Regions from separate parts of the Rhizobium sp. GR12 genome, predicted to be linked through region 3. Evidence: predicted binding sites of a transcription regulator. Region 3 holds the regulator's gene; each other region holds the start of a gene.
What was found. Region 3 encodes PhoB, which activates phosphate uptake and scavenging genes when phosphate is short. Its sites were predicted from a motif close to TGTCATNNANCTGTCAT; they were not measured.
Positions count from the first base shown of each region.

Region 1: pstS (phosphate ABC transporter substrate-binding protein PstS) is a predicted target of PhoB. The motif match lies at 3,130-3,146, and genes of this name have one in related genera.
Region 2: QSK43_RS08170 (DUF47 domain-containing protein) is a predicted target of PhoB. The motif match lies at 2,064-2,080, and genes of this name have one in related genera.
Region 4: QSK43_RS03610 (LTA synthase family protein) is a predicted target of PhoB. The motif match lies at 1,936-1,952, and genes of this name have one in related genera.

Region 1 is NZ_JASXTH010000004.1:413,705-418,742, reverse strand. It holds gene QSK43_RS09720 (CYTH and CHAD domain-containing protein) at 1-1,388, opposite strand, end outside; gene QSK43_RS09715 (NUDIX hydrolase) at 1,508-1,945, shown strand; gene QSK43_RS09710 (S26 family signal peptidase) at 2,032-2,202, opposite strand; gene QSK43_RS09705 (DUF2934 domain-containing protein) at 2,296-2,538, opposite strand; gene QSK43_RS09700 (hypothetical protein) at 2,727-3,065, shown strand; gene pstS (phosphate ABC transporter substrate-binding protein PstS) at 3,264-4,355, shown strand; gene QSK43_RS09690 (Na/Pi cotransporter family protein) at 4,461-5,038, shown strand, end outside.
Region 2 is NZ_JASXTH010000004.1:63,655-68,692, forward strand. It holds gene ku (non-homologous end joining protein Ku) at 1-271, opposite strand, end outside; gene QSK43_RS08165 (inorganic phosphate transporter) at 371-1,375, opposite strand; gene QSK43_RS08170 (DUF47 domain-containing protein) at 1,375-2,019, opposite strand; gene QSK43_RS08175 (NUDIX hydrolase) at 2,133-2,669, shown strand; gene QSK43_RS08180 (efflux RND transporter permease subunit) at 2,910-5,038, opposite strand, start outside.
Region 3 is NZ_JASXTH010000001.1:228,279-233,316, reverse strand. It holds gene pstA (phosphate ABC transporter permease PstA) at 1-1,304, shown strand, start outside; gene pstB (phosphate ABC transporter ATP-binding protein PstB) at 1,319-2,134, shown strand; gene phoU (phosphate signaling complex protein PhoU) at 2,232-2,957, shown strand; gene phoB (phosphate regulon transcriptional regulator PhoB) at 2,989-3,672, shown strand; gene QSK43_RS01095 (GcrA family cell cycle regulator) at 3,965-4,498, opposite strand; gene QSK43_RS01090 (aspartate aminotransferase family protein) at 4,930-5,038, shown strand, end outside.
Region 4 is NZ_JASXTH010000002.1:138,050-143,087, reverse strand. It holds gene QSK43_RS03610 (LTA synthase family protein) at 1-1,885, opposite strand, end outside; gene QSK43_RS03605 (NAD+ synthase) at 2,135-3,814, shown strand; gene QSK43_RS03600 (glyoxalase superfamily protein) at 4,082-4,459, opposite strand; gene QSK43_RS03595 (TolB family protein) at 4,651-5,038, shown strand, end outside.

The sequences.
Region 1 (5,038 bases), on a different contig from region 3:
TTCGCCTTGTCGGCATGGATGATCAGCTCGTCCGCTCCGGCAAGGCCGCGCAAACCGTGCCCCTCCAGGACATCTGGCCCCGTCGCCAGATCATTCAAAGCACCGAGGTCGTCCTGCAGCGCTTCCATAGCACCAACGAAACGCTTATAGCGCCGTTCGCTCCGCTTATCAGCGAACAGAGAGCGGAAAAATTCCGCTGCATAGCGGAGCTTTTTTGCATCTTTGCGAGCCTCATGCCGATGCTCATCGTCTACCCCAGACAGATCCTGTCCATGCTTCTTGAGCTTCTTGCGCGCTTTATCGAGCGCCTCACCGGCAAACTCGGCGGCTGGACGCTCACGCACATCTCTCGTCGCTGCATGAGTCAAATAGTCGCCACAATGAAGCCACTCGTTAAAATCGAGCATGAGCGCTCGTGCCCGGGAACTGTCGAGCGCCTCGATGACATTTTCATATGCGGCGGCTCTTTTTTCGGTGAGGCTGTCGCGCAGCTCACCTGCCCTTGATTTCGGCAGAAGCACGTCGAGATTTCGCGCCTCCCCAAGAACGCCGGCCAGCCATCGGAACTCGGCCGACAGTCTTTTCGCCTCGTTGTCCTGCAGCATCGGCTTGAACAGGGTGATGGCAGAGCGGAGGCGCCGGATGGCGACGCGAGCCTGGTGAAGCGACTCCTCATTTTTTCTGCTGCGCAGGATCGTCTCATTCAGACGAAACTGTCGGAAGCACGAGTGGGCGATGGCCTGAAAAGCCTGGCAGGCACAGTCGCTACGATCCAGCTCCACCGGGGTGGCTTTTACGACCGTGCGCTCGGCCTCCAGCAGGTGAAACCCTCTCTCGGCCTTGGACAGGACACCGAACCTGAGAGGGACGATGCCTTCGATCTTTCGGGCCAGAGCGAAAAGGTCCTTCGACTTACCGTTCTTGAGTTCCAGTTCCAGCTCTAGGATAGGGGTTTCGCGGGCGACAGACCGTACCGATCCCCGGTCAAGCGCGACCTCGATGTTCGAACCGTTCTCCGTGACGTTCCATATCCGGCGCTCGTTGGCGATCTTGAACTTCGGCTGGACATCATTTGCCCGATCGCCAAACTCGTTCATCAATGGGCTTGTATGGTCGATCACCGGGCTGTCACCGGTCACAGGGGTCTCCCATTCGCTCCGCGCGAAGATCGACGCGCTCGGACCTGTCGCCTTCACGGTTTGTATCCTTGAAGTGCCGACTTTACGGATCCGGAGCGTAAAGCCCTCCGCAAAAAATGAATTGTCGCTCGTGTCGAAATAGTTTGAGATCTGCTCAATCGTTTCATCCGGCTCGCCAAGCAAGTCCGATGATGCCAGCCGCTCGAAACCCGCAGCATCAATTTCAAGTTTCAATTCGACTTCAGCCAACTCCACGCTCCCTAGTGTGATCTCCGCGATTGAACGCATCTCAGGGCGATATAGTTCATCTTCCTGTAATTGTTATGACTGTAGCAAGGCCTGGAAAAAACCTGAGACGGATATATGAAATGAGGCGCCCCGCCAGACAAATCAACCATGACACTGACGGCATGATCATCGAACAGGCTGGCGCTCTCTGTCTTCGTGTGCCACCCAAAAGCGAGCAACAGGTCCTTCTTGTCGGAAGCCGTCGCAATGAGCGGTGGGGGCTGCCGAAAGGCCATATCGACCCCGGAGAGTCGTCGCATGAAACCGCCGCGCGTGAGGCCTATGAGGAGGCAGGGGTTCGCGGCGAAATATCCGAAACGATTGCCGGGTCATTCGTCTATTCGAAAGAAAGCAGCCCGAACCGCTACCGGGTGATCGTCCATCGGCTTACCGTCAGCTCGATCGATGAAACCTATCCCGAGCAGGGGCTTAGAGCCAGGCAATGGTTTAGGGTCTCGGACGCCGCAGATGTTGTCGGCCATGAAGGTCTGCGTGACCTGCTGCGAACCTTGGGCTGATCGGGATGCGGCACTTTCCCAAAGGCCGTGGCGATATGTCTGCCAAAGCATGAGTCGTCGACCCGGTAAGCGCCGAGCAACCCGCTTCAGTCGATCGCGAGACCGATACGCGCCTTATCCTTCGATACGATGGGTAACGATCCGCCCCGAACGCTTTGCGCGGGGACAAACCCGTTCTTTCCCATCTGCTCCGGAAACCGGCTGTTGCCCGAATTGCGACGGTTGTCGCCCAGAACGAAATAATACTCCTCCGGCACTTCGAACGGCGGGGCCGGTGTGGACGCTATTCAGCTAGTTTCAATAAGGCCGCTGCGGATGACACGCCGTCCGCAGTGCGTACCGATCATTGGTCAATCGGAACTAGCAACCGAGGGCGGGTTGATATCTGTGGCTGAGCGTTTGTTGCTGCTGCCCTTGTCAAACTCTTCCGAAGCCTGCTGATTGACCTCGGTTATCTCGGCGGCTTCGGCCTCAGTTATCCCGTCCTGGTCGTCGGCGCGCGCCCAATGATCCTCGTGATTACCGGCTACACGGCCTTCATCTTCCCAGCTCTTATAGGCGCGCTCACGGCGCTGCTGTTCTTTGTCTACCATGGTACTCCTCCGTCGTTGGCCTTTAAAACATCCGAAAAGCGCCGGTTCCATTAGACATCAAGCGCCGAGGCCTTTGTCATTCCGCTGACCAAAATGCATCGCGCCTCATTTTTTTGGCAGCTAGAGCCCTTCTTTGTTGTGACTGTTGAATAACGTTTGGTGCCGCAACTGTAAAAAAGGAGATCCGCGTGACAGACAATACCAAGAAAATCTATAGCGCGCTCGTCGAGGGTGCTCAGGCTGGACTGACGGATAAGGCGCTCTATCAACATGTCGTCGAAGAATGTCGCAAGGCGGCAAGCAAGAAGATTGTGAAGGCATCGCTACTGGCGCTCAGCGATCCCGACCTAAAAGATTCCGGTATCCTCCACGCAACCTACGCGCTCGCGATCAAACATCGCCCCGATCTCTCGTGCATGAATGACGTCGAAGAACCCGAAGCGGCAAAAGAGCGCCAAAAAAAGACAAACGCACCTCCAAAAAAACCTTTTGAAGGCCAAGTCCCTCCTCTACCGTCAGAGGGTTGACACTCCATGGACCATTATCACTCGTGAGGCGGACGCTGGGAAGTCTTAGCTTAATGGTTGTGGCCGTCATCAAGATGTTAACGAAAGTTAATACTGAAGACGATGATGGCTTTCAGAATTATCTGCAAAGCGTCCTGATTTTGATCTTCATGCAGAATGCTGGCGGACGCAGGCCGGCGATCAATACAAGGAATGCCGATGAAACGTCTCGCCAGATTGTTTCAGGATGCGATGGCCCATGTCGTTCGTCCTGCCAGCATTGCACTTCTTGTCGGCGTGATGTCATCCGCTCCCGCAGCCATTGCAGAGCCGATCAGAGGTGCCGGATCGACTTTCGCCGCCCCCATCATCGGAAAATGGGCTGAGATCTACAAAGCCGCGCGCATAGACGGCGGCGACTTCAGTTCTCCCGACTGGACGGTGGACTACGAACTGGTCGGATCACTCGCTGGCTTGATGCGCCTCGACCAGCCCGACCTTGATTTCGCGGCCACAGACGTGCCGGTATCGCATGCTGAACTGGCAAAACACGGGCGCCAGCAGTTTCCGATTGTTATCGGCAGTGTTGCTATCGCCATCAATCTCGACACTATCAGCAAGGGTGATCTCAAGCTCACGGGCCCGCTGCTGGCCGACATTTATCTCGGCAAAATCACGTCCTGGTCGGATCCTGCTATCAAAGCTCTCAATCCTGATGTGGCGCTGCCCGACACGAAGATCAGCCCCCTCACCCGCAAGGATGGCTCGGGAACGACGTTCATGTTCACAGAATATCTCTCGGTCAAGAGCCCGGAGTGGAAAGCGGCCCACGGTGCAGATACGCTCATCGAATGGCCGGTCGGCACAGGGTTCGAAGGCACTGGCGAGCTTATTTCGGCAGTCAAGACGACCAAGGGTGCTATTGCTTACGCCGACTTCGGGCAGGTCACGCGTGCCGCAGTCGCCTTTGCCTCAATCGAGAATAAGGTCGGCCAGTTCGTTAACCCCGGTCCAGACGGCGTGCGTGCTGCCGCCGAAGCAACAAGCTGGGACCCGGCCCAGGATTTCGCGGTGTCGCTGACCGACCAGCCGACCCCAGATGCCTACCCGATCACCGGTGCCACCTTTGCAGTCGTTCCCGTCCGAGGCCGCTCTTCCGGACAGTATGGAAGGGTTCACGATTTCTTCCGGCTCGCCTTTGAAACGGGAAGACGGGATGCCGAGGCACTCGGATATGTGCCGTTGCCGCCGCAACTTGCAGGCCAAGTGGTCAAGTACTGGCTCAACTACGATTCGGGCGCGAACCACTAACGCCGAGGCAGGCTTTGGCAAGGTTGGTTCCGCCGCGAGCATTTGGAACATCGTTTTCACGGGGCCACTGATCAGGCCTGTGCAGTACAATAGAGGGTAAGGCGTATGAACATCGATATTTTCAAGGATATCCTGGTGCAGGTGATCGGCGGCCTCGGTATCTTCATGCTGGGTCTGGAATTCATGTCGAACGGCATTCAGGCTCTCTCCGTCAACAAGATGCGCGCCTTTCTTGCCAAGGCTGCAGGCACGCCGATCAAGGGCGTGGTCGCTGGCACGCTCATCACCGGTGTCATTCAGTCCTCCACCGCCATGACTGTGATGGTCGTCGGCCTCGTCAATGCCGGGGTTGTTGGTCTACGGCCAGCCATCAGCGTCATCATGGGTGCCAATATCGGCACCACGCTCGGAAACGGTCTGATAGCTTTGCCCCTTGGGCCGCTCGGCCTCATCTTCGCCGGTCTGTTTTCTCTCGTTTACTGCTTCGCCAAAAACGAAAAGGTGCGGAACATCGCGCTTGCCTGCATGGGCTTTGCACTGATTTTCTACGGCCTTAACCTTATGACAGGCGGCCTGCGCCCTCTGCGCAATATCCCTGAGGTCATGGACGTCCTCTCCACGCTGACGGCAGACTCCTACTACAACCTGCTCAAGTGCGTGCTGATCGCCGCCGGCGTCACCGC
Region 2 (5,038 bases), on a different contig from region 3:
GGGTGCTTTCCAGCGCCACCGCGTCGATCTCGTCGTCTTCCAGCAGCACATAGTCATCCTCGGAACGGGGAAAACCCTTTACCTGATTTTTGACAGTCACCGGCTTGTGGGTGACGCTGTCGACATAGCGGCTTTCGACGCGATTGCCGGTTTTTCGGTTGAGAATGTGGAAGCGGTATTTGTTGCTTTCGGTGGTGGCGGGCGTCAGCGAAACGGCGGCCGTTACCAGCGACAGCTTCAGATAGCCTTTCCAGAAAACCTGCCGTGCCATGATCTGCGATCCGCTTCGTCGCCAGTGGTCTCCCGGATCAAACGGCCGCAGGGCGGGTTTTGTTCCGGGAGCACTGTCAAATCCGGCGAGGTCAGCGTGTCAGCCGAACAGCGACGTCAGCCCATAGACGGCTGCGGATATGAGGGCGGCGGCCGGCATGGTCACGATCCAGGCGATGACGATGTTGCCGGCAAGGCCCCAACGCACTGCTGACACACGGCGGGCGGCACCGACGCCGATGATGGCGCCCGTGATGGTGTGGGTGGTCGATACCGGAATGCCGAGCCAGGTCGCGCCGAACAGCGTCAGCGCACCGCCGGTTTCAGCGCAAAAACCCTGCATCGGGTTCAATCTGGTGATTTTCGAGCCCATGGTGTGCACGATCCGCCAGCCGCCGAACAGTGTGCCGAGCGCCATGGCTGACTGGCACGAGATGACGACCCAGAACGGCACGTAAAAGCTCTCTCCCAGATACCCCTGGCTGAAGAGCAGCACAGCGATGATGCCCATGGTTTTCTGTGCGTCGTTGCCGCCATGGCCCAGCGAATAGAGCGAGGCGGAGATGAACTGCATGACGCGGAAAGTGCGGTCCACCGCGAAGGGCGTCTGGCGCACGAACAGCCAGGAAACGGCGAGCACCAGCAGCAGCGCCAGGAAGAAGCCGATTGCCGGCGACATGAAGATCGCGCCGACGGTTTTCAGAAGACCCGACCAGACGATGGAATTGAAACCGACCTTTGCAAATCCCGCACCGACGAGACCGCCGATCAGCGCGTGCGACGAGCTGGAGGGGATGCCGAAAACCCAGGTGACGATATTCCAGACGATAGCGCCCATCAGCGCCGCAAAGATGATCTGCGGAGAAACGATGGCCGGATCGATGATGCCGGTGCCGAGCGTTTCGGCCACATGCAGGCCGAAAAACAGGAAGGCGATGAAATTGAAGAAGGCTGCCCATGCCACGGCATATTGCGGGCGCAACACGCGGGTGGAGACGATGGTGGCGATGGAGTTTGCGGCGTCGTGGAGACCGTTCAGAAAATCGAAGAACAGGGCGATGGCTATGAGGCCGATAAGCAGCGGCAGTGCAAGCGCGACATCCATCAGACGTTCTCGATAACGATGCCGCTGATCTCGTTCGCCACGTCCTCGAAGCGGTCGACGACCTTTTCGAGTTCGCCGTAGATCTCGCTGCCGATCATATAGGCCATGGCATTGCCGGCGACGCCGTGGCACCGGAAGAGGTCTTTCAGACCCTGATCATAAAGTTCGTCGGAACGGCCTTCGACACGGGTGACTTCTTCGGCAATGACGGACAGGCGATGCGCATTGGTGCCGACCTTTTCCAGGAGCGGAATGGCTTCGGCAATCAGGTTTGCGGCGCGCACGATCTCATGGCCCATCTCCTGCATCAGCGGGTCGAATTCCGTTTGCTCGAACAGACGGATGGTCTTGACGGTCTTGTGCATCATGTCGATCGCATCATCCATGGACTGGATGAGATCCTTGATGTCGCCGCGGTCGAAGGGGGTGATGAAGCTGCGCCGCACCGCAAGCAGCACATCGCGGGTAATATCGTCCGCCTGATGTTCCAGCGCGACGATGAGGTCGCAATTCTTCTCGACGTCGACGCCGCTCAATAGGTGGTCCAGAGCGGCGGCGGCTTTGACGACGGTTTCCGAATGTTTGCTAAACATGTCGAAGAAACGGTCCTCGCGCGGCATCAGCTTGCGAAAAATGCTCATCATGCGAATTGGCCCTCAATGGCGCTTTATCGGTTGTGGGGGGTGATTGTCATAAAACTGTCATAAATGCACGCGGGGCATTGATGCAACCCGGAAAATCAGCACTATCAACGGATATGAAATCCACGAAGAAAAGCCGGAAAGCCCGTCCGGCCCGTTCCCTGACATTGCTCCAGCAGCTTGCTGCGGTTCCAGAAAAGCTTTTCACCGGGGCTTTCCGGCAGCAATATGCTGCTTTGTGCTTCCGTTATGCCGGCAGCGGCGAAGATATCGAAATCCTCGTCGTCACCTCCCGCATCAGTGGCCGCTGGATCATTCCGCGCGGCTGGCCGATGAAACGCAAGCGGCCGCATGAGGCCGCCGCGATTGAGGCGCGGGAAGAAGCCGGCGTGCGCGGCCGGGTAAGAAAGGATGCGGTCGGCCGCTACACCTATCTTAAGATGCTCGACAATGGCGATGTCGCGCCCTGCATCGTCGATGTCTTCCAGATCGAGGTGACGGGAGCGGAAACAAGTTTCAAGGAGCGCGGCGAACGCCTGATGGAGTGGGTTCGCCCGGATGAGGCGGCAAGGCGCGTTCGCGAAATCGAGCTGAAGTCGCTTCTGGTCGACTTCCGCCCGAAGGGCAAAAGAAAGCGCCCGGCCGACGAGTGACAGCGGCCTGCGGGGTTGGAGCACCATCTCCGGGCAAAAGCTGTAATGCCGCCGTAATACGCCATGCTCAACCTTGCCCGATGAATTTTCGTCAGGTGCAATCATATGCGTTTACGTCGTGTCGTTCTCGCCTTTCTCGTACGCTATATCCATCCCGTTATCGTCTTTGCCGTACTGTTGGCTGGACCGGCCGTCATACTTTTGCTGAGGTGATAAGGTCCGCCACGGCAGGAAAAGTCATCAGTGCGGAGCCTGGGAAGGTTGCGCCGGGCTGTCCGCCAGCCCCGCTTCATCTGCCTCGTCCGGTGCTTTCGGCAGGAAGCGGGCGAGGCGTCGGGTGATGCTGTCGATATAGGACAGGATCGTCGGCACGACGATCAGCGTGAGAAGGGTGGAGCTGATGAGGCCGCCGATCACCGCATGCGCCATCGGCGCGCGCTGCGCCCCGCCGCCGCCGACCGCCATGCCAAGCGGGATCATGCCGAAAATCATCGCAAGCGTCGTCATGATGATCGGCCTGAAGCGGATGATGCCGGCGTTTGCCAGCGCCTCGTTCAGCGGCAGTCCGCGCTTCCTTTCCCGATTGGCGAAATCGACCAGCAGGATGCCGTTCTTGGTGACGAGGCCCATCAGCATGATGAAGCCGATCAGTGAGAACATGTTGATCGTGCTGCCGGCCACTATCAGCCCGATAAGGACGCCGACAAGCGACAGCGGCAGTGACGCCATGATGGCGAGCGGCTGCAGGAAGCTGCCGAATTGCGAGGCGAGCACGATGTAGATGAAGATGACCGCCATAACGAGCGCGGTGACCATGTGGCCGATGGTCTCCTGCATGGTTTCGGCATCGCCGCCGAAGCGGATGCGATAACCGTCCGGCAGGTCGCGGGCGTCGGTGAGGTTCTTCAACTCCTCCGTCACCTCGCCAAGCGACGGCCCGGCGATATTGGCCGAAACCAGCACCTCGCGGTGATTGTCGATGCGGCGGATTTCGGCGGGCGCTTTTACGGTGTCGATACCGGCGACCTGATCGAGACGCACCATGAAGGGCGCACCGTTCGATGCCGTGCGGCCGGTCGCGATCATCAATTCACTAAGCGCCGTCGTATCGGAACGCCGCTCACCGGGCAGGCGCACCACGATATCGTAGCTGTTGCCGCCTGCATCCGTCCATTTCGACACGTCTTCGCCGCCGACGAGGGGCTGGAGCGCCGCTGCCAGATCGGATCGGGCAATGCCGAGGTCGCTCGCCGCCTCGCGCTTCAGGCGGATCGAAAGGACCGAGGTCAGGTCCCCGGCGCTCGACGTCACGTCCACGAGGCCGGGGATCTTTTTCATCTCCTCCACGAGACTGGCGGCGGTTTTTTCGAGAATCGCGCGGTCGTCACCAAGGATACTGAGCTGCACCGGGCTTTCGTCACCGCCAAAACCGCTCTGCAGGATCGCGATCTCTATGCCGGGTATGGCGGACAGGCGCTTGCGGATCGGATCGGCCAGCGTGACCGGGGTCCGGGTCCGGGCCGAAAGCGGCACCAGCCCTACGAGAACGGCGGCACGGTGTTTGCCGACGGTGGCTCCGGTGTTGACGGTGGAATAAAGTGTTTCGACCTCAGGAAACTCCTTGAGCGCCTTTTCGACCTGCCGCACCTTGGCGGTGGTGTAATCCAGCGAGGAGCCGACCGGTGCCCTGACGTCGATCTGGAAGCGGCCTTCATCCGTATTCGGCACGAATTCCGCACCGACCAGCGGCACCATGAACAGGCTGCCGATAAAGATGCCTGATGTGACGAGCAGGGTGACAAGCCGGTGGCGCAATGTCCAACCGATCACATATCGGTACCTGTCGGCCAGCCATTCGAAGCCAAGGTCGAAACGCGCGATCAGCCGACCGATCGGCCCGCGCCTGATATCGGGTTGCGCATCCGGATCGAACCAGACGCTCGACAGCATCGGATCGAGCGTGAAGGCGACGAAGAGCGAGATCAGCACGGCGGCGGAAACGGTGACGCCGAACTCGTAGAAAAACCGGCCGACGATGCCATCCATGAAGGCTACCGGCAGAAAGACCGCGACGATCGTCGCCGTCGTGGCGATCACCGCAAGCCCGATTTCGTTCGTGCCGTCGAGTGCGGCGCGGATGTGGGATTTTCCCATGTGCAGGTGGCGGGTGATGTTTTCGCGCACGACGATGGCGTCGTCCACCAGAATGCCGATGGAGAGCGTCAGCGCCAGCAGGCTGAGCGTATTGAGCGTGAAGCCGAGAACATCGATGACCGCGAGCGTGCCGATGATCGCGATCGGCAATGTCAGCCCGGTGATGACCGTGCTGCGCCAGGAATTGAGAAACAGGAAAACGATGGCAACGGCGA
Region 3 (5,038 bases):
CCGCAGCCGGCGCTGCTGCCGTAAACAGCGCCAAGCGCCGTGATATCGGCATCAAGCGCCGCTACGCCGCCGAACGCCGCTTCCGAGCTTATGGAATGGCAGCGATCTCGTTTGGCCTCATCTTCCTCTTCCTGCTGCTCTGGTCGGTCGTCGCCAAGGGCCACACCGCCTTCCAGCAGACGATGATCACCGTTCCGGTCGAGTTTTCCGAACTGATCATCGATCCGAAGAACGAGCGGGCCACAAATCCCGCAAAGCTGATGACGGCCAATTATCCCGTCCTCGCCCGCGATGCGGTCGCCAAGATTCTCGGCGTCGCGCCGACGGATAAGGCCGGTCTGCGCGCGGTCAACACGATGATCTCGGACAGCGTGCGGACACAGCTGCGCGATATCGTCGTCGCCGATCCCGCTGTCATCGGCACCACACGCACCGTGACGCTTCTGGCGTCGGGCGATGTCGACAGCGCCTTCAAGGGCCAGGTGGATATGACGGGGGATGAAGCCAACCGCCGTATCTCCAACCAGCAGCTTGGCTGGATGAACCAGCTCGCCGAAAGCGGACAGCTCGGCAAGCATTTCAATACCGGCATCTTCGTCAACGGCAATTCGAGCCGTCCGGAAGCGGCGGGTGTCGGTGTTGCGCTGATCGGCTCGTTTTACATGATGCTGATCGTGCTGGTGCTGTCGTTGCCGATCGGTGTCGCGGCGTCCATCTATCTTGAGGAATTCGCCCCGAAGAACCGGTTGACGGATCTTATCGAGGTGAACATCAACAATTTGGCGGCTGTTCCCTCCATCGTCTACGGTCTGCTCGGCCTCTCCGTTTTCATCAACTTCATGGGCTTTCCGCGCTCCGCCTCGCTGGTCGGCGGCCTCGTCCTGACGCTGATGACCTTGCCGACGATCATCATCGCGACCCGTGCCGCATTGAAGGCCGTGCCGCCGTCTATCCGCGCCGCAGCGCTCGGACTTGGCGCCTCCAAGATGCAGACGATCTTCCACCACGTCCTGCCGCTCGCCATGCCGGGCATTCTGACCGGCACCATCATCGGCCTCGCCCACGCGCTGGGCGAAACGGCGCCACTGCTCCTGATCGGCATGGTGGCATTCGTTGCGAACTATCCGACAACGCCGATGGATCCGTCCACGGCTCTGCCGGTGCAGATTTACATGTGGGCGAACGAAGCAGAGCGCGCCTTTGTCGAAAGGACATCCGGCGCTATTATCATCCTGCTCCTGTTCCTCATTCTCATGAATGTTGGCGCAATCCTGTTGCGTCGCCGCTTCGAACGGCGCTGGTAGAGGGAGATTGAGCAATGAACATGTTGTCGGAAGCAGCAGTTGAAAAGGCGCTGGACAAGAAGATGAATGAAGTTTCATACAAGATGATCGGCAAGGACGTTTCGGTTTATTACGGCGAAAAGCGCGCGCTTTACGACGTAAACCTCAATGTCCGCGAAAACACGGTGACTGCGCTCATCGGCCCGTCCGGTTGCGGTAAATCCACTTTCCTGCGCACCTTGAACCGCATGAACGACACGATCGACGGTTGCCGGGTCACGGGCAAGATCACGCTCGACACCGACGATATCTACGATCAGGCGATCGATGTCGTGGAACTTCGCGCCCGCGTCGGCATGGTGTTCCAGAAGCCGAACCCGTTTCCGAAGACGATTTACGAAAACATCGCCTACGGCCCGCGCATCCACGGTCTTGCCCGCAACAAGGCGGATATGGACCAGATCGTTGAGCAGAGCCTGCAGAAAGCTGGTCTCTGGAATGAGGCGAAGGACCGTTTGCTGGAATCCGGTACGGGCCTCTCCGGCGGCCAGCAGCAGCGTCTGTGCATTGCGCGCGCTATTGCCGTCAGCCCGGAAGTGATCCTGATGGACGAGCCGTGCTCGGCGCTGGACCCGATCGCGACGGCGAAGGTCGAGGAGCTGATCCACGAACTGCGCACCAACTACACGATCGTCATCGTCACGCACTCCATGCAGCAGGCGGCGCGTGTTTCCCAGCGCACGGCCATGTTCCACCTTGGCCATCTCGTCGAGGAAAACGAGACGGACAAGATGTTCACCAATCCGGACGACCAGCGCACGCAGGACTACATCATGGGCCGCTTCGGCTGATCCCCGGCCGCCGCTTTATCGAAACCGAACAAGACTGGTGCCCCTGCCGTGCCCCGCTTTGGGCACGTGCATGCGGGCCAAGCCGGAGGACTAGACCATGACACAGACAACGACCCATTCGCATATCCTGTCCGCCTATGACGACGAATTGAAGTTTCTGACGCGCCGCATCGCCGAAATGGGCGGTCTTGCCGAGCAGATGTGCGGCGACGCCGTGCGCGCGCTCGTCAATTCCGATGCCGCGCTCGCGCAGAAGGTCATTTCCGACGATACTATTCTCGACCACGCCGAACGCGAAATCGGCGACAAGGCCATCGTCACCATCGCCAGGCGGCAGCCGATGGCGGCGGATCTTCGCGAGATCATCGGCACCTTGCGCATCGCCGGCGATCTCGAACGCGTCGGCGATCTCGGCAAGAACACGGCCAAGCGCGTTATCGCGGTTGCAGGAACCGGCGTGCCGCGCAAGCTCGCCCGCGGCATCGAGCATTTGTCCGAGCTTGCGCTGGTGCAGCTCAAGGAAGTCCTTGACGTCTATTCGACACGTTCCGCTGAAAAGGCCAATGCCATCCGCGAACGCGACGAGGAAATCGACGCCATGTATACGTCGCTCTTCCGTGAGCTTCTGACTTACATGATGGAAGATCCGCGCAACATCACCACCTGCACGCATCTTCTGTTCTGCGCCAAGAACATCGAGCGTATCGGCGACCATGCCACGAATATCGCCGAAACGATCTATTACATGACCACCGGCAGCCAGCCGGAGGGCGAGCGTCCGAAGGACGACAGTTCCAACACGCTTGGTTCGGTGACCGAGTAACAGACAAGCAGAAGCTTGCGGAGTTCAGCATATGGTGCCCAAGATTGCAGTTGTGGAAGACGAGGAAGCGTTGAGCGTCCTGCTTCGTTACAATCTCGAGGCTGAGGGATACGACGTCGACACGATACCCCGTGGCGACGAGGCGGAAATCAGGCTGCAGGAACGCATTCCGGACCTTCTCATCCTGGATTGGATGCTGCCTGGTGTTTCCGGTATCGAACTGTGCCGGCGTTTGAGAATGCGGCCGGAAACCGAACGCCTGCCCATCATCATGCTGACGGCGCGCGGCGAAGAGAGCGAGCGGGTTCGCGGTCTCGCCACCGGTGCCGACGACTATGTCGTCAAGCCATTTTCGACGCCGGAACTCATGGCTCGCGTCAAGGCCATGCTGCGCCGGGCCCGTCCCGAGGTTCTCTCTTCGGTGCTGAAATGCGGCGATATCGAACTGGATCGCGAAACCCATCGCGTCCATCGCAAAAGCCGCGAAGTGCGCCTCGGCCCGACTGAATTCCGTCTGCTCGAATTCCTGATGACATCACCGGGTCGGGTGTTTTCCCGCTCGCAATTGCTGGATGGGGTCTGGGGTCACGATATCTATGTCGATGAGCGTACTGTCGATGTGCATGTCGGACGCCTGCGCAAGGCCCTGAATTTTTCCCATATGCAGGATGTCATCCGCACCGTGCGCGGCGCCGGATACTCGATGGAAGCCTGAGCGGACCTGAACGCGACGGTTTCACTCGGGACAATATCCCCAAGAGTTAGAAGGCCCGAAACCGGAATGGTGTCGGGCCTTTCGGTTCTGACCCTTCCGCAAACGCGACCCCCTTCATCCCCAAGAAGAGTGACTGACGGCCCCGCTGAAATCATGATTGTGAGGCTGAACCCGACAGGAAAGGGCTCGGCCCTCTATCGGCGTGTTGACCGCGGAACCGCCTTGGGTTTGGTCATAAAAAAACGGGCCCGAAGGCCCGTAATTTTTGAGTGCTGAATGTGTGCCGCAACACTCAAGCCTTGCGACGCTCGCTCACCGGCTGATAGGCGAGTTTCGCGTGGAACTTGCAGTAGGGCGAAGCTTCCAGCGCTTCGCAACCGCAGAAATGGAAGTCGTCCTTCAACGGGTCGCCGACCGGCCACTTGCAGGTGCGTTCCGTCAGTTCCGTCAGCGTCAGGCGACGGGAAATCGGCGTGACCGCGTTTCTGGAAGGAACGTATTCGAGAACCTGTGCGGTCTCGATGCCGATTTCCTCGTGCAGTGCCGTCGCCGCGTTCGAGCGGTTCAGGATCCGTGCCGGTGCCGCATTGACGCGGCCTGCGAAAGTCGTCGTGCGCGGGGCAGGTGCCGCGGTGCGCTTGGGCGCGGAGCGCGCCGAAGTGACCGGACCGCCAGCCTTGACGCGTCCCGGCAGATTGAGACGATGGACCTTGCCGATCACGGCGTTACGGCTGACGCCGCCCAGCTGTGCTGCTATCTGGCTGGCGCTAAGCCCTTCGGACCACAATTTCTTGAGTTTTTCGACTCGCTCGTCTGTCCAGTTCATGCCGCTTCTCCGCTTGTCGCGTGTATTTTCGGCAGAATCCTTCTCTGTCTCGCGGGCGTGCCGCAAGCGTGGTTTCCGCCAGATTTTAGGTGACTAGTTCCGCCGCATCGCAGTCTAGTAATTAGCGATTAACCTAATGCTAGGCTGACTCCGTGGCAAGAGTCGCGGGAATCATCTGGAATCGATTTTCCGGTTTTCCCCAACTTGCTGCTGTCTTGAGTCTGAAAGGCAACACCTTGGGCCTCGTCCGCCACGGCATACAAGTGCTTGAGAAGCCCGGGAAACGCGGACTTTTGTTGACATCGGCAAACGAAGTGACAATAGTGCCCCTGCCGCCGCAAGGCGGCATTTTTGATTTTCAGGCGAGGGATAACCCCGCAAGCCTATTGACAACCGTTTGACAGCGCAATCGCGCAAGGAGTGATACAGCCATGGCCGAAGCCGGCGCGCCATTGTTTGATACGTTTTCAAGAGCCCCCCTGCGCTTCGAGCGCGGTGAGGGTGTCTGGCTGTATACGGAAAGCGGCGAACGATATCTGG
Region 4 (5,038 bases), on a different contig from region 3:
GGCCATATTGCTTGCCGAACATCATGTCGAATTGCAGCAGTCGGTAGTTGCGCACCACGTCGGGAATGGAATTCGACGCGATCGACCAGTCGGGCAGGGCTTTGCCGTCCGTGCCAACCAGCATATGCCGGTCGATGACGGAGAATGCCTGCTGAACCTCGCCGAGCGTTCCCGTATAAAAGGGGTCGGAGAAGCCGGCGGTCTTCAGCACGTGATAGGGCAGAAGCGCCGGGCTGATCGTGCCGATATTCTTGCGCATACCGGTCTTCGAGGACCAGACCACCAGCGGCGTTTCGTGTTCCTTTTTCATGACATCCAGCGGCGCGCGGCGGCTTGCCACCATGCCCGGCATGTAGCCGCTTTCCACGAAGGTCTGGCCGAGCGGCGGCAGGTGATCGCCGAAAAGCACAATGATGGTTTCCCGGTCACGCTTCTTGGCCCAGCGCATCAGTTTCAGAAGCGCCTCGTCGGCCTCCACTACCCCCTGCGAATAGGTTGCGAGCGCCTGTGATGCGGAAGCGGAAAGATCACCTTCCACGCCGATAGTATCGGCGGCATAACGGCCCGCCTCGTAAGGCCCATGTCCCTGCAGGGTGACGGCGAAGAGGAAGAGCGGGTTGCGGGCCTGCTCGGTCGTCGCCATGATCTCGTCCATCAGCGCGTCGTCGGAGGCGAAGTTGCCGCGCTTTTCCATGGGCGGCAATGTTTCCTCAGAGCGGAATTCCTCAAAGCCGAAATTCTTGTAGACTTCCTTGCGGTTCCAGAACCATTCCTGAAACGGATGCATGGCGATGGCCGAATAACCTTCGCCCCGGAAGAAGCTGGCAAGCGAGGGCACCGGGCGGCGGATATATTGCTGATAGGGAATGCTGCCATAGGGCAGGAAGGCGTTGGAAAAGCCGGTCAGCGCTTCAAACTCCACATTCGCCGTCATGCCGCCGAATTCCGGCGAGAACACGTTGCCGGACTGCTTGGCCCGGATGGTCGGCATCGGATCGGCCGAGAGCTTCACGTTTTCAAGCCGGGTCGGGTCCCATAGCGATTCGCTCATCAGCATGATGACGTCAGGGTAATCGCCCTTATTGGCGGCGAAGGCGGCCGGTTCCGATGTCAGATCGGCGATGCTGTTTTCGCCGTAACCCTGTGGGGCCGAAACATTCGCCATCGGAATATTGAAGGCAAAGGCCAGCAGGAAACCGTTATGGCGGTAATTTTCCTGCTGATCCCACATCATGGGAATGATGTTGAGGCGATCGCGTACCCAGGAATAATGCGAATAGTCCATCAGCGAGGCGAGGCCAGCCAAAATCGGCAGCGCGAGCGCCAGCCCGGCGGCGCGTTCCCGCCAGCTCAGGCCCGGCGAATGACGCCGCGCCAGCAGCCAGAGAGCGGCGATAGCCGCAATGGTGGCACAGAGGCCAAAACCGACCAGCGCCGCCGTCAGCGGCTGAGCTTTGAGCATCGTCGGCAGAAGCTCGAGAATCTGCCGGCCGAACAGCAGGTCGGAGGGATAAAGCGGGTCGGAGAGATAAGTCTGTTTCTGCGCGGAAATCAGCCCCGTCAGCGCGCAAAGCGGCACAACCACAATCAGCGACAGGTAACGCCGGCCAAGGATCGAATCCAGCGCCACGAGGATAGTGAGCACGGCGGCAATGGTGGTCATGCCGGGGCGGGCGGGTGAGGTGAGGAACGTGCCGATATCACTGAGCGAACCGCGGGCGATCCATTCCAGCACGACGATGAGCACGACGGAGGTGAGCGTCAGGTTGACCAGCGTATAGGCCGTGCCCGAAAGCTTCGAAAGGCCCCGCGTCCATGCGGGCGAAAAGGTAAAACCAGCCTTCTCGGAAGCCGTTGTTTTTGGCGCCGATTGTCTCAAACTCATACTCCGGTATTGCGGGGCGGCACCGCGCAATTCGGGGAGGTGAATCGGGGTGTCGCAAAACTGTCATGTAAATGTCACATACGCGGGATGAACGCGACATGAACTTTGCGGAATCCGACGGGCGCGGCGATAACCTTCGTGTGAACGGGAACCGTGGCTGGAACGTGCCCCCTGCTTGAACGCTCCAAGGCGGCCCGGCATGCAATTGCCGCGTTGCGGAGCGGCCACGGGCGCGGTATTGAAAAAGTCATGAGCGACAGACACGACATCAAGAACCATCTCAGAATTGCCGTCGGGCAGTTCAATCCGACAGTTGGCGACGTGGCGGGCAATCTCGCCAGGGCGCGCGAGGCACGGGCCGATGCGGCGACGCAGGGCGCCGATCTCTTGCTTCTGACCGAGTTGTTCATATCCGGCTATCCGCCGGAAGATCTGGTGCTGAAGCCGGCTTTTCTGAACGCCTGCCTGAGGGCGGTTGAGGAACTGGCGGCGGAGACTGCCGATGGCGGGCCGGGCGTCGTCATCGGTTTCCCTCGTCAGGGCGAGACGGGACGGCACAATTCGGTGGCGCTTCTGGATGGTGGCAAGATCGTTGCGCTGCGCGACAAGATCGACCTGCCGAATTATGGCGAGTTCGACGAAAAACGCGTTTTCGCCGAAGGGTCGATCTCCGGTCCCTATAATTTCCGTGGTGTGCGGATCGGTATTCCGATCTGCGAGGAAATCTGGAACGACATGGGCGTGTGCGAGACGCTGGCCGAAAGCGGGGCGGAAATCCTGCTGGTGCCGAATGGTTCGCCCTATTATCGCGGCAAGCTGGATGTGCGCCATCAGGTGGCGCTGAGACAGGTGATCGAAAGCGGGTTGCCGTTGGTCTTCGCCAACCAGCTGGGCGGGCAGGATGAGCTGGTATTCGACGGTGCGAGCTTCGGCTTCAACGCCGACAAGTCTCTGGCCTTCCAGATGAGCCAGTTCGAGGCGACCCTTGCCGTGACCGACTGGAAACGCACGGAAAAAGGCTGGCGCTGCGAAAGCGGACCATTCTCGAAAATCCCCGATGGTGAGGAGGCGGACTACCGCGCCTGCATGCTGGGCTTTCGCGACTACGTCAACAAGAACGGCTTCAAGAGCGTGGTTCTCGGCCTTTCCGGCGGCATCGATTCGGCGATCTGCGCCGCGATCGCCGTCGATGCGCTGGGCGAGGAGCGGGTACGTTGTATCATGCTGCCCTATCGTTACACCTCCGAGGATTCGCTGAAGGACGCTGCCGATTGCGCGAGAGCCCTCGGCTGCCGTTACGATATTGTGCCGATCGCAGAACCCGTGGATGGTTTCCTGACGGCGCTTGCCGATCTTTTCGAGGGCACGGAAGAGGGCATCACCGAGGAAAACCTGCAAAGCCGCGCACGCGGCACCATTCTGATGGCCGTTTCCAACAAGTTCGGCTCGATGGTGGTGACAACAGGCAACAAGTCGGAAATGTCGGTGGGTTATGCGACGCTCTACGGCGACATGAATGGTGGTTTCAATCCCATCAAGGACCTCTACAAGATGCAGGTCTACGCCATTTCCAGCTGGCGCAACGGTCATGTGCCTCCGGGTGCGCTCGGGCCTTCCGGTGAGGTGATCCCCGCCAATATCATCTCGAAAGCACCGTCCGCCGAATTGCGTCCCAACCAGACCGACCAGGATTCGCTGCCGCCCTATCCGGTGCTGGATGACATTCTGGAGTGCCTGGTCGAGAAGGAAATGTCGGTCGAGGAAATCCTCGCACGCGGCCACGATGTGGCGACGGTGCACCGGATCGAACATCTGCTCTATCTCGCCGAATACAAGCGCCGCCAATCCGCCCCCGGCGTGAAGATCACCAAGAAGAATTTCGGCCGCGACCGCCGTTACCCGATTACAAACCGGTTTCGGGATCGGTGATTGGAGGCCGTGTGGGTAGGTGCTATTTCGCTCGGCGTCGCCGCTTGTTTCTTCTCCCCGCCGGGGAGAAGGTGGCCCGAAGGGTCGGATGAGGGGGAACCCTCACCGAATATCGCTGCCCTTGCCCCCTCATCCCGCTACCGCGACCTTCTCCCCGGCGGGGAGAAGAAACAAGTGGCATGCGCTCGGTCCCCAACGACGCTGCACTATGAGGTCTCGTGTCTCTTATAGACAAGCGGCGCGGACATGCCGCGCCGCCCACTCACGTCAAATAACCTGCCCCACATCGATACGGTTGCCATCCGGGTCTTCGAAAACGAAGGCCCGCAGGCCGTAATCCTTGTCCTGCAGGCTTTTGATGATGCGCAGCCCATGTTTCTTGCAAAGCGTATGCAGCGCGTCGACGTCGCTGACCAGCATATGCGCCACGTTGAAGGGTGCCGGCTTGTGCGTGGTCTGCAATGTCAGGTGCAGTTCGGCATTACCCTGTTTCAGGATCATGAAACCCACGGGGCTGCCGTTTTCGAAGGTCTTTTCGAACCCCAGCAGACCGACATAAAAATCATGGGCCTTTTCGATATTTTTGACAGGAAGCATTGCGGCGATCCGGCCGAACCGGATGCCGTGATCGGCGATGGTATTCATCGCGGAACCTCGGATCTGGGAGAAACGGGGAGCGATGCGGACGGTGCCGGAACGCTGCTGTTTTTTCCGATTTGAATTTGCAGGGCGGTGCCTGCGGCAATAGGATCATAATCACGGTGGCGGCGGATGCAAATGGAATATCCGCGCCACGTCACGTTCCGCTCCAGATTATCGACAGGCCGGGAGGCAGCATGCGCAGCTCAATCGAAATCTTCAACATCCGCACCCGGCAGATGCGGGTGGTCTGGCAGACACCTCATCTGTTCGAGGCGCCGAACTGGTCGCCGGACGGAAAATATCTGCTGTTGAACGCCGAAGGGCTGCTTTACCGGCTGTCTCTTGCCGGCGATGCTTTGCCGGAGAAAGTCGATACCGGCTTTGCCACCATCTGCAACAACGACCACGGCATTTCGCCCGATGGTTCGCTCTACGCCATTTCCGACAAGGTGGAATTCGGCAAGAGCGCCATCTATCTCCTGGCCTCGACGGGTGGCGCGCCGCGACTGATGACTAAGAATCTCCCTTCCTACTGGCACGGCTGGTCTCCCGACGGAAAAAGCTTCGCCTATTGCGGCATTC